Regions from separate parts of the Mesorhizobium sp. M4B.F.Ca.ET.143.01.1.1 genome, predicted to be linked through region 3. Evidence: predicted binding sites of a transcription regulator. Region 3 holds the regulator's gene; each other region holds the start of a gene.
What was found. Region 3 encodes PhoB, which activates phosphate uptake and scavenging genes when phosphate is short. Its sites were predicted from a motif close to TGTCATNNANCTGTCAT; they were not measured.

Region 1 (3,177 bases), on a different contig from region 3:
GGACCTCGCCGACAAAGGGGTGGTTGCGGGCATAGCCGCGCTGGGTGGAATAGCCGAGCGCGAGAAGAAAACCCTCGTCGCCGCGCGACAGCGCCTGCAAGCGGACGTCACGCGCCATCGGGAACTGCAGCGGCTCGCGGGTGATGTCGCCGGGAACATGCTCGCCGGGCATGTCGCCATCTGCCTCGATCAGGCCCTCGCGGGCGAGGATCGCCGAGACGCGCGGCATGGGCTCGGCCTCGGTGGCACGTTGCATGGGCTCGGCGACGTCGCCGCCGGCGGCAAGCTCGGGATCGAGCAGCCGGTGGGTGTAGTCGAAGGTCGGGCCGAGCAACTGGCCGCCGGGCAGGTCCTTGTAGGTCGCCGACACGCGCCGCTCGATCAGCATCGCGGCGGTATCGGCCGGCCTGGTGTAGCCGAAGCGCGGCAGCGTGGTGCGATAGGCGCGGATGAGGAAGATCGCCTCGATCATGTCGCCGCGCGCCTGGACGATGGCAAGCGCTGCCAGCTCGCGGTCGTAGAGCGAACCCTCGCTCATCACCCGGTCGACGCCGAGCGCCAGCTGCTCGACGATCTGGTCGAGGCGCAGCGCCGGCACCGTGCGGTCGCCGCGACGGCGATCGGCGAGCAGGCGGTGCGCATTGGCAATCGCGGCCTCGCCGCCTTTCACCGCGACATACATGTCAGGCCTCCATCGTCTTGATGCGCGTGGTGCGCGGGAGGCAGGCGACCCCGACCGGTGCTGCCAGGATGATGTCGACGCCGCGCGGAAAGCGCTGGCTGTTCTGCTTCCACTGCTCGATGAAGTGGCGCGGCATCTCGGCCGGCGCGAGCATCGCCATCTTCTCGATGCCCGGGCCTTCGAGCAGCAGGGGAACGCCCGAGGCGAGATCGCTGACGATGAGGATCAGCGTCGTCGAGCGGTCGGGATATTCCTGCGTGCCTTGCGAAAAGCCATCCAGCGCCATCATCTCGGCCGGCCTGGCTATAATGGCGAAATGCGCGTCGGCCGGCGTGTTGGCAAGCGGCGCGCCGGTGTGGAAGCCGAGCCAGGATCTGACCGACGCCTCGGCCTGCAAGGCAGGATCGAGCCACAGCGGGGTGTCGTTGTCGCAGAGCGTCAGCGCCACGGCGCCCGATGTCGCCGTCAGCGGCGCCGGCGGGCGGGTGAGGCCCGGCAGCGGCTGCACGCTGCCCGGCCGCGCCATGGCGTCCATTACGGCGCGAAACACGGTCTGCGCATTGAAGACCGGATCGGCGAAGCCGCCCTCGATCGCTTGCGTCTCCATCAGTCCTCTCCGCGCACCATGGTGAAGAAATCCACTTTCGTCGCCGCTGTCTCGGCGCGCCGATTTTCGCGCGCCTCGCTGAGCACCGTACGCAGCGGGGCGATGACCCTGGTCTCGACAATTTCGCGATGGGCCGGGTCCTGCCAGAGCGCGTCGGCGATCGCGGCCAGCTTCGCCTTCTGCCTGTCGCGGCCGAGCGCATAGCTATGGCCGACCTGACCGGAGGGCAGGCGCACCGTGGCGCGGGTGACCGTCGCCTCACCGACATTGAAGGGCGCGCCGCCGCCGCCGATGCGGCCACGCACTGTCACCAGACCGGTTTCGGGGCCGCGCAAGAGTTCGGCTTCCAGGGGCAGGCCGGCCTTGCTCCAAAGCCGGGCGAGCTCGTCGCCGCCGGACTGCGCCAGCGTCGCCATCGCCGCCTTGCGCCCGGCCTGCTCGCGCGCTTCCTGTCCTCGCATGGCAGCACTCCGTCGACTGCGTAAATTTGTCTATTGATATAGACAACTATACAAATTATACGCATTAGCTAGCGCGAGTCCATGACGGCTGGATGACATCGGCGAAAAGTCTGGGCGGTGTACCGGGGGCTGACATGAGTGGGCAGCAGGCAGCCAGCATCGAGCGGCGCAGCGGCGTTTCGCTGTGGCGGCAGATCGCCGACCGGATCCTGCAAGGGATCGCGGCCGGCGACTTTGCCGAGAGCGCGGCGCTGCCGCCGGAAATGGCGCTTGCCGAACGTTATGGCGTCAATCGCCATACGGTGCGCAGCGCGATCGCGGCGCTGGTGCAGGAGGGCGTGCTGAGGGCCGAGCAGGGGCGCGGCACCTTCGTCTTGTCGCGCAAGCGGCTCTCCTACCCGATCGGCGCCCGCACGCGCTTTTCGACGGGCCTGCAGGGGCAGACAAGCGAGCGGCATATCGCGCTGCTCGCCTCATCGGTCGAGCCGGCAAGCCGGCGCATCGCCGATGCCTTGAAGCTCGCCAGGGGAGCCGCCGTGCTCCGCCTGGAGACGCGCGGCGAGGCCGACGGCCATCCGGTGTCGCGCGCCACCGCCTGGTTCGACGCCAGGCGCTTCGCCGGCATCGATGCCGCCATGGCGGAGACGGGATCGGTCACCGCATCGCTCAGGCGCTTCGGCATCAACGATTATCTCAGGCAATCGACGGTGCTGTCGGCGCGCCATGCCGATGCCGCCGATCTTGCCGATCTCGACCTGCAGCCCGGCGCCATCGTGCTGGTGACGGTCGCGGTCAACGTCACGCTCGACGGTCAGCCGATCCAGTTTTCCGAGTCGCGGTTTCCGGCGGAGCGGGTGGAGCTCAAACTGTCGGCCAATGACTAGCCGATGCCGTAGAAGCGTGCGGCGGTGCCGCCGAAGACGGCGTCCTGCTCCGCCGGCGAAAGGCCTGCCAAAAGCTCCTTCGCGGCGGCCAGCCAATTCTCGTAGGTGGCGGCGAGCTCGCACACCGGCCAGTCGCTGCCGAACATCAGCCGGTCCGGCCCGAAGCAGGCGACGAGATGATCGGCATAGGGTTTGAGGCCGGCGACCGACCAGTTCGGCCCGGCCTCGGTGACCAGGCCGGAGAATTTGCAGACGACCGATGGCCGCTTCGCCAGTGCCGCCATGTCGCTCGCCCAGGGCTCTAGGATGCCCTTGGCGATGAAGGGTTTTGCCGCGTGGTCGACGACGATCGGCAGGTCAGGCATGTGGTCGGCGAGTGCGGCGACCACCGGCAAATGGCGCGGCTGCGCCAGGGCGTCGAAACGCAGGCCGAGTTTCGGCAAAAGCTTCAGCGCGGCGAGCTGCTTCGGCTTCAAAATGTCGAAGGTGTCGTCGATATCCTGCAGCATCGGCCTTATGCCGCGGAACTTCGGCCGCGCCGCC
Region 2 (3,177 bases), on a different contig from region 3:
TTCAAATGGTCGGCCAGGCACTGGTAGTTGCGCAGCCGGTCCGTCTCGTTCTCGCCACCGAGGATGCCGACGCGGAATTCCTTGACGTCGGCGGCATGAGCGGCGCTCGTCGCGATGGCGAGCAGTGATACGGCGCCAAAAACCATCTTCCTAAACATTTGGATCTCTCTCCTGTTGTTCCGGCCTCGCGCCGGCGACGTTCGAATTTTGACAGCTGCCTTTGACGCGGGCGGGCGATCCGGGTTGCTCGTTTGCTTGGCCATGATCCTTGCCGAACCGGTTGCCGCTCTTCGTCAGCGTGGACGGTTCGAAAGCATCGACTAGTAGCCGGGGAATGCGGGCTCGAGCGGTCCGGCGGATGCGGTGATCTTCGGCTTGAAGGTGACGCTGGTCGACGTGATGGCCTCGGAGATATCGGCGCCATTCGCATCCGCGCCATAGACGAGGCGCACGGCGTCGCGGTCGAGATCCTCGGGCGCGCCATCGAACACGACCTTGCCGGCGGCCATCCCGATGATGCGGTTGCAATAGGCCCGCGCCGTGTCCAGCGTGTGCAGATTGGTGATGACGGTGATGCCTTCGCGTAGGTTGATGTCCTGCAGCGAGTCCATCACCACCTTGGCGTTGAGCGGGTCGAGCGAGGCGATCGGCTCGGCGGCGAGCAGCACCCTCGGCTGTTGCATCATGGCGCGCGCGATCGCCACGCGCTGCTGCTGGCCGCCGGACAGCGTGCCAGCCGGCTGCAGCGCGGTGCGGGCGATGTCGAGGCGTTCAAGCGCCGCAACCGCCTCGGCGCATTCGGTGCGCGAGAAAATGCCGAACAGATTGGACAGCGTCGAGCGGTGGTTTAGCCGGCCAAGCAGCACGTTGGTCAGCACGTCGAGGCGCGGCACCAGGTTGAACTGCTGGAAGATCATGGCGCAGTCGCGCTGCCAGCGCCTAAGCGGCGAGCCCTGCAGCGCCGAGACTTCGGCGCCGTCAAAAAAAATCGACCCCTGGCTGGGGTCGATGAGACGGTTGATCATGCGCAGAAGCGTCGACTTGCCGGCGCCGGAACGGCCGATGATGCCGACCATCTGGCCCTGCGGGATCGACAGGTCGACGGCGCTGACGGCGGTGTTCTTGCCGAATCGTCGGCTGACACCGCGGATTTCGAGCGTGGCAGAGGCTGCTGACATGGGGCTAGGCTCCAGTCCAGTCGGTTACAGGGTCTGTTAACCTTGGCTAGCGCAGCCCCATGAACCTGCGGTGTCGGATTGATGTCAGTTTTGTTACCGCCCACAGCTGCGCGGTAGCAGTCATCAGCCGAGGACCAGGAGCTCCTCGAAATGCTCCATGTCACGGAAGCTGCAAAAGGCCGCCGGGTGGAGTTCGATGACCGGCGCCTCGCGGTCGAGGAAGGACAGGCAGTCATCGAACAGATCCTGCCACGCCGCCGCCCGCTCGTCGGCAAGGCGGCGGATCTGGTAGGCGAAGGTGATGTGGAAGACGTAGGTGTCATGGTCGGGATGGCGATAGCCGAAGGGCACCGACAGCGCGTCGCGCCAGGCCTGGAGGATGCGCCGGTCTTCCTCCGAGGCGCCGGCGACGGTGAGGCCGTTCGGGGTGATACCGATGGCCTTGACCCTGAACGCGCCGCTCCCCGCGAAGCCCTTCAGGCGCTCCAGATAAAGGCGGGTCATGTCGTCGATGCTGGTGTCGAGCGGCACATCCCGAGGCCAATAGGGGAGCCGGCGGCGGCGCTCGATGATGCCCTGGAACAGCGTCATATGCAGGCTGGAGACCGGGGTGAAGACAAGCCGGTCGGCGTCGGGCATGGCGCGCATGCGCTCGCGCACTGCGACTACAGCGGCTTCGGAGGGTGAGCCGGCTACGAGATGGGAGACAACGGTGTTGCCAGGCTCGAACAGGAAATTGCCCGCCGTGTCGTAGCGGGTGCCGAGATGCACCGGCGGCGCGGGGTTGGTGCCTTCGAAGAAGCCGGCGAGCGAGGGTCTGGCTTTGTCGAGCATGGCGATCTCCCTGGCGAGATCGCCTCTTGTCCGACTCGTATGTCAAAGATGTGAATCTAGGGGCGTCGTCCTGGGCATAGGTATCGAAGCTAGCGGTCTCACTAGCAGTTGAGGCAGTTCTACCGGGAGATGGGCGCCAACACGAAGAGAATTAGCACCCCTACCGCTGCCAGGCCCAAGCCCAAGATGGTCAAGACAATGGACGAGACTCGGTCGGACCGACTCCAGCGGTTTACCTGGCTCCGAACGACCCAAATCCCCAATACAACCAGCGCCAACCCAATGCACGCCGGTATAAACAGTATAGCCACGAAATGATCTCCTTCCACACGACTGGCCCTAGGAGATGTTTGATATAGCGAGATTAAATTACTGTACGACCACACCACGTTCCCGTGAATGTCAACCATACCTCTCCAGGAAAGCCTCTGCCGAAAGCGCGCGGAAATCGTCGAGCGACGCGCGCAACCGGGCATGGTCCCAGTCCCACCAGGCGAGCGCCTGGTAGCGTTCGGCGGTGCGGCGGTCGAAGCGTTCGCGGATCGGCTTCGCCGGCACGCCGCCGACGATGGTGTAGGGCGCGACGTCCTTCGACACCACGGCGCCCGCGCCGACCGCCGCGCCGTCGCCGACGGTGACGCCGGGCAGGATGGTCGAGCCATGGCCGAGCCAGGTGTCGTGACCGATGGTGACGCGTTTCGCACGGCGCTCTGCGAAGAATTCACTTTCGTGCTCGGCATCGTCCCAGTAGTCGGAGGCGCGGTAGGTGAAGTGGTGCAGCGTCGGCCGCCAGGTCGGATGGTTGGTGGCGTTGATGCGCACGCTGGCCGCGATGTTGGAAAACTTGCCTATGGTCGCGCACCAAACGGCGCAGTCCTGCATCATGTAGGAATAGTCGCCGAGCTCGCTTTCCGAAACCCGGCTGCGGTCGGCGATCTCGGTCCAGCGGCCAAGCGTCGAGTTCTCGACCTGCGCGGTCGGATGAACCAGCGGCGTCTCCGACAATTTCCTTGTCATGCGGCAATCCTGCCTGCGGCGAAAGCGGTGACGTCGATGACGCGGTCGGCGACCGCCTCGCGCACGTCCTGGTCGTGGAAGATGCCGAGCAGGGCGACGCCGGCCGCCTTCTTGGCGGCGATCAACTCGACCACCACGTCGCGGTTCC
Region 3 (3,177 bases):
CGGTTGCGAATTTCTTCATGATATCCTCCCTGCGCCATTGCGGCGCGACCCAGACTGGCCCTGAGGCCGGCATCGAGGCTTTTTTTCGAGCCTCGAAAAAAATATGATCCAACGCCGGAGCGCTGTCAACAACGATTCTCATCGATTCCGAGGCCTCGGCGAATTTTTTTCGAGCTCCGGAATAAATAAATGACAGGCTGGCCCGCTTCTGCCACTATTCATACGGTGTCGCCGACGGCCTTCGAAATCAAAAACGGCCGCGACGACCGGGAGGAAGGCAAAGCATGTCGGTTGGAATCCGCCACGACGATCTGCGCCGACGCAACCGGGCGATGGTTATTTCGGCCGTGCGCCGCGCCGGCCAGCCGTCGCGTACCGAGATCGCCGCCACCACCGGCCTCAGCCATTCGACCATCTCGGCGATCTCGTCCGACCTGATCCAGGAAGGCATTCTGACCGAGAGCAAGCCAAACGAGGCTGTTTCGCTGAAGCGCGGCCGGCCGCAGGTCGGGCTTGCCCTCAATCCGGAAGCCACGGCGGTGATGACGGTGGTCCTGTCGCTGAACTTCCTTTCCGTCGCTGTCATCGACTATGCCGGGCAGGTCATTGCCGAGGAGCAGCGCCGCCTCGACACGGCGATCATGCCGCGCGACGAGCTGATCGGCGAATGCGTGGCCATCGTCCGGCGCCGTTTCGAGGATCCCGACCTCGACGTCCGCGGCGTCGCCCGCATCGCCATGGGCATCCAGGGCATCACCGACACCCATGCCCGCGCCATGTTGTGGTCGCCGATCACGCCGCAGACCGACATCGCCTTCGCCGACATTCTGGAAGCCGAATTTGGCGTTCCGGCCACCATGGAGAATGACTGCAACATGATGGCGGTGGCCTTGCAGTGGCGCGATCCCGAGCGGTACCGCGACGACTTCATTGCCATCCTGCTCTCGCACGGCATCGGCATGGGGCTGGTGCTGAAGGGAGAGCTGTTCACCGGCACCCATTCCTCCGGCGGCGAATTCGGCCACATGATCCACCGGCCGGGCGGCGCGCTCTGCCGCTGCGGCCGGCGCGGCTGCGTCGAGGCCTATGCCGGCAACTATGCGATCTGGCGCAATGCCAAGCAGATGGGCGAGGACGCCGAGCCGGTCGATGTCAGCGACGCCGACATGCGCTCGCTCGCCGCCAGGGCGCGCGCCGGCGACGGCCCGGAGCGCCAGGCCTACCGCAAGGCCGGCGAGGCGCTCGGCTTCGGCCTCGGCAGCCTGTTCGCGCTGATCGATCCAGCTCCCGTCGCCATGGTCGGCGTCAGCGCCGCCGCCTTCGATCTGATCGAGCCGGCGCTGCGCGAGGCGATCGCCCAGACCGCCGGCGGCCAGCATTCGAAGTCGATCTCCTTCGACACCGAGCCGAACGAATTGCCGCTCATCCGCGAAGGCTGCGCCATGCGCGCACTGACCTTCGTCGACCAGGAGATTTTCGCGCCGGGCGTGCAGGTGAAAGGCGGCGCCACCGGGAAGAACGTGGCCTGAGCGTCAATCTTCCCTGATCGCGTAGCCCGCGCCCCGGATGGTGCGGATGACGTCAGGCATGCGGCCATTGTTGACCGCCTTGCGCAGGCGGCCGACATGCACGTCGACCGTGCGCTCGTCGATGTAGATCGTCTCGCCCCAGACATTGTCGAGCAGCTGGCTGCGCGAGAACACCCGGCCGGGATGCCGCATCATGAATTCGAGCAGGCGGAACTCGGTCGGTCCGAGCCGGATTTCGCTCTTCTTGCGGTACACCCGGTGCGACTCGCGATCGAGCACGATGTCGCCGACCTTCAGCATGCTGGACAGGACTTCCGGCTTGGCGCGGCGCAGCAGCGCCTTGACGCGCGCCATGAACTCCGGCGTCGAGAACGGCTTGACCAGATAGTCGTCGGCGCCGGTGGAGAGGCCGCGCACCCGGTCGCTTTCCTCGCCGCGCGCCGTCAGCATGATGATCGGCAGCCGCTCGGTCTCCGGCCGCATCCTGAGGCGCCGGCAGAGCTCGATGCCGGAAACCGCCGGCACCATCCAGTCGAGCACCAGGAGGTCGGGCACGTTTTCCTGCAGCCGGATTTCGGCCTCGTCGCCGCGTGTCACCACCTCGACCTGGTAGCCTTCCGATTCAAGATTGTAGCGGAGCAGCACCCCCAGCGGCTCCTCGTCCTCCACCACCATGATGCGTGGCGCGATCATCGGCCCGTCACCCTTCTTCTCAGGCCGGCGCCGACATCGCCGTCTCGTCCAGCTTCGGACGATTGGCGGGCAGTTGCTGGCCGGTCAGCACGTAGTAGGCGTTCTCGGCGATGTTGGTGACATGGTCGCCGATGCGCTCCAGATTCTTGGCGCAGAACAACAGATGCGTGCAAGCGGTGATGTTGCGCGGATCTTCCATCATGTAGGTCAAAAGTTCGCGGAACACCGAGGTGTATTTAACGTCGATGCGCTCGTCGTCGTTGCGGAGCTTGGCAAGCGCCGCGGCATCAGCGGCGGCATATTCCTCGATGACCCCCTGCACCTGGATCAGCACCAGCTGCGCCATGCCGTCGATGGAATGCGAAAGGTCGCGCGGCGTGACGCTGAGACCGACGGTGCCGACGCGCTTGGCGATGTTCTTGGCGAGGTCGCCGATGCGTTCGAGGTCGCCCGCCATGCGGATCGAGCCGACCACGGCGCGCAGATCGTTGGCCATCGGCTGCCGCTTGGCGATCAGTGTGATGGCGCGGTCGTCGAGTTCGCGCTGGCGCGCGTCCATGATGGCGTCGTCGGACACCACGCGCTGCGCCAGGGCGTTGTCGGAATTGAGCAGCGCCCGCGTCGAGCCGGCGACCATCGAGCGGGCGAGATCGCCCATGTCGGAGATCAGCTTGCTGATGGCGCCGAGATCCTCGTCGAAAGACGCAACCGTATGATGTTCACCCATGATCCTGTCCTCGTGCTTGGAAATCAGCCGAACCGGCCGGTGATGTAGTCCTGGGTGCGCTTGTCGTCGGGGTTGGTGAACATCTTGTCGGTGGCGCCCTCCTCGACCAGGTAGCCGAGGTGGAACATCGCCGTGCGCTGCGACACGCGCGCCGCCTGCTGCATCGAATGGGTGACGATGACGATCGTGTAGTTCTGGCGCAGCTCGTCGATCAGCTCCTCGACGCGG
Region 4 (3,177 bases), on a different contig from region 3:
AAGGACACGATGTACCGGCTGCACGGCACGCCGGAGTGGGATTCCATCGGCAAGAACGCTTCGTCCGGCTGCGTGCGCTTCATGAACCAGGACATCATCGACCTCTACGGCCGCGTCAATGGCGTCGCGCAGGTCTTCGTGCGCCCGAACCTGTCGCCCGCCGGCAAGCTCACGGCCGTGTCGAACAGGACGGCCGAGCCGATCGATGCCGGCGTGCCGAGGGACGCGGAGATCTTGAAGTAGATCGTCGACAAATGGCCTGAAGGCGGACGCGCCCGGCGCGTCCGCCTTTCTGTCGTTAGCTAGTTCGTGGCGAGGTTCGGCAGCGTCACCTGATAGACCAGGAACATGGTGTCGACATCGGCGCCGTCCTCGGCCTTGTAGGGCGCGCCGACCTGGAAGCCGTCCTGGGTCAGGAAATCGTTGTCGTTGGCGACGAACAGGAAGTAGTCGTCGGGCAGCTTGGGATCGAGCACGCTGACCAGCGACATCGCTTCCCACTTCTCCGAGAGATTGTCCTTGTCGTTCGGCTTACCATTGTGCAGACCGAAGCGGCCAAGCTGGGCCCTGTCGTTGATGTCGATGAACGGCGTGACCTTGGCCGGGGCAACCGACGCATCGAGCACGCCCTTCGGCGCCAGCGGCTTGTCGGCGGCGTCGAACGGGCCGCCGGCGATGTCGGTCGCGCCGGACAGGTCGACGATGTTGATCTTGCGATAGAGCGACTCTTCGCCCTTCACACCCTGGCCGTTGCCGCTGTCGCGCGTCAGCATCAGGAAGCTCGTGTTGGAGAGCGCGACGATCTCACTCTGCGCCGCCACCTTGGTCTTGCCCTTGGCGTCCTTGAACACCGGCAACGGCACGACATATTCATGCGCCAGCTTGAGATGGGCGAGGTCGGATGCGTCATAGACCAGCGCCCTGGTGTTCTGGCGCGTCGAGCCGGAATCGCCGCCATCCTGGCGCGGCGCCGACTGCAGCACGGCGATCAGGAACTTGCCGTCCGGCGTCAGCGACATGCCTTCCAGGCCCTGGTTGTTCTGGCGGCCGGTCTCGGGATCCTTCGGATCGGGCTCGGCGGCGCCCGGGCCCGGATTGTCGGAGGCGAAGTTCGGCTTGCCGTGGCGCATTGGCACCAGGGCCGCCGGCGGCTGGGTGGCCGACATCAGGCGGCCCTCGGCCGAGAAGCGATAGATGTTAGGGCCGTACTCGTCGGAGATGAACATGCTGCCGTCCGGCAGGCGCACGATGGCTTCGTCATCCAGCGCCAGCTTGCCATTGTCGGCCTGCGGCAGGATCGGCATGTCGCCGGCGGCGGGGCGGACGCCGTTCAGCGGGTCGAGGCCGGTGGCGTCAACGCCCTTGTCGTCGGTGAGCAGCAGGGTGTCGGCGAGCGTCGCATTGACGCCCGACTGTTCCTGGCCGGCTGCGGGCGCGGCGCCCGGAGGGGTCGGGGCAAGCTCGATCGAAACGGTGTTGAGGCGGGCCCGATAGTCGGTGGTGCCGACGACGTTGTAGCCACGATCCGGCAGCAGCCAGAGCGAGCCCTTGTAGGCGTTGCCGTCACGCGCCCAGCCCTTGGTGTCGATCGCCATGCCGGAACCGGAGCCGAAGGTCTCGCCGAACTTGTCCTTCTGGTTGGCGGGGATGCGGCCGACGCCGACCAGGCCCTTGTTGACATAGGCGACGCCATCGGCGAGCGCCGGGGTGAGGGCTGTGAACAGCGCAAGTGCCGCGCCAAGTGCAACGGTCCGGTTGAGATGTTTCATGGATATCCCCTTGTGACAGAGCATGCCGGAGCGGGTGTCGCATCGACATGCCGCCGGCACCTTCCGCCAAGCGGTCTAGGACTCGAACATGATACCTGCGTGACAGGCCGCGCCGGCGCGTGCCCCGGAACCATTTTCCAATCGCAACCGTTGCAGGCGAGCCCAGGCATCGCCTGCGATGGTCGGTCGAGCCATGGGCTCAGGAGGACATATGGGTTTCGATCAGTATCACGAGCCGGCGGAGGAATTGACGCAGAAGGTGCGGACATTTGCCCGCATGATCACTTCGCTGATCGAGGAGGCGGAGGCGATCAGCTGGTACGAGCAGCGCATGTCGGTGGAAAAGGACGCGCAGGCGCGCGCCATCATGAAAAATGCGCAAGGCGAGGAGTTCAAGCATTTCGGCATGAATCTCGAATTCCTGCTGCGTCAGAAGAAGGACTGGCGGGCAGAGCTGAAGGAAATCCTGTTCACGACCGGCGACATCGTAAAGGCTGGCGAGAAGGGCGAGGAGAAAGTGGACTGAGGTCGATGCGGCTACCCTCGGCGACTATCAGTCGCTCTCTCGCGCGATCAGTTCCAGCGGCCAGACCTCGCGCATGATGCGCGTGCCTTCCGGACCGGCGAAGGCGGGGAGCGATGCAAGCAGCATCTCGGCCAACCGCCGGCCCATGGGCTGCAGCGCCGGGCGGAAGGCGGTCAGCGCCGGCGAGAAATAGCGGCAGAGCGGCGTGTCGACGATGACCGTCACGGCGATGTCGTGGCCGGGCCGGATGCCCATCTCGGCCAGCGCCTTGCAGCCGCCGAGCGCCATAGCGTCGTTGTTGTAGATGATCGCCGTAGGCCGGTCCTTGGAGAGCATCACGCGCGGTGTCACCTGGTAGCCGCCGCCCTCGTTGATGAAGCCGTCGGCGATCAGGCCGGGATCGACCTCGATGCCGTGCCGCCTCAAGGCCTTGCGGTAGCCGTCGAGGAACAGGTAGCCGAAATTGAGATTGAGGGCAGGGCGGACCGCGGCGATGCGGCGGTGGCCGCGCGCCACCAGCCGGTCGACGGCGTCGCTGCCGGCCTTCTCGAAATCGAGGTCGAGGGAAGGGTAGGACTTGCCGCCGGAACGGCTGCGGCCGAGCGTGGCGAAGGGGAAGCCTCTCTCGGTCAGATAGTCGATGCGTTCGTCCTCGCGCCGCGTCCAGGCCAGCACCACGGCGTCGGCGCGGCGCGTCTCGACGACGCGGCGCAGGCGCTCCTGCTGGTAGTCGCCCGGCGCGCCCATGACCACGATCAGGTCGAGGCCGCTTTCGGCGAGCCTGCCCTGCAGGCCGGTGAGGAAGGGAATGAAGAAGGGCTCGCCATATTGCTGGTCGCCCGGATGCGGCTGCAGCATGAAGGCGATCGAGTGGGTGGCGCC

Region 1: phnF (phosphonate metabolism transcriptional regulator PhnF) is a predicted target of PhoB. The motif match lies at 1,832-1,848, and genes of this name have one in related genera.
Region 2: phnC (phosphonate ABC transporter ATP-binding protein) is a predicted target of PhoB. The motif match lies at 1,249-1,265, and genes of this name have one in related genera.
Region 4: EN786_RS09420 (esterase-like activity of phytase family protein) is a predicted target of PhoB. The motif match lies at 1,858-1,874, and genes of this name have one in related genera.

Annotation. Positions count from the first base shown of each region.
Region 1 is NZ_SRSR01000001.1:742,956-746,132, reverse strand. It holds gene EN786_RS03585 (carbon-phosphorus lyase complex subunit PhnI) at 1-682, opposite strand, end outside; gene phnH (phosphonate C-P lyase system protein PhnH) at 684-1,289, opposite strand; gene phnG (phosphonate C-P lyase system protein PhnG) at 1,289-1,750, opposite strand; gene phnF (phosphonate metabolism transcriptional regulator PhnF) at 1,885-2,634, shown strand; gene EN786_RS03565 (amidohydrolase family protein) at 2,631-3,177, opposite strand, start outside.
Region 2 is NZ_SRSR01000001.1:749,598-752,774, reverse strand. It holds gene phnD (phosphonate ABC transporter substrate-binding protein) at 1-158, opposite strand, end outside; gene phnC (phosphonate ABC transporter ATP-binding protein) at 321-1,178, opposite strand; gene EN786_RS03620 (DUF1868 domain-containing protein) at 1,302-2,012, opposite strand; gene EN786_RS03615 (DapH/DapD/GlmU-related protein) at 2,415-3,029, opposite strand; gene phnL (phosphonate C-P lyase system protein PhnL) at 3,026-3,177, opposite strand, start outside.
Region 3 is NZ_SRSR01000005.1:208,849-212,025, forward strand. It holds gene xylF (D-xylose ABC transporter substrate-binding protein) at 1-19, opposite strand, end outside; gene EN786_RS14595 (ROK family protein) at 285-1,529, shown strand; gene phoB (phosphate regulon transcriptional regulator PhoB) at 1,533-2,222, opposite strand; gene phoU (phosphate signaling complex protein PhoU) at 2,242-2,949, opposite strand; gene pstB (phosphate ABC transporter ATP-binding protein PstB) at 2,973-3,177, opposite strand, start outside.
Region 4 is NZ_SRSR01000003.1:435,055-438,231, forward strand. It holds gene EN786_RS09415 (L,D-transpeptidase) at 1-243, shown strand, start outside; gene EN786_RS09420 (esterase-like activity of phytase family protein) at 303-1,769, opposite strand; gene EN786_RS09425 (hypothetical protein) at 1,981-2,295, shown strand; gene EN786_RS09430 (LacI family DNA-binding transcriptional regulator) at 2,323-3,177, opposite strand, start outside.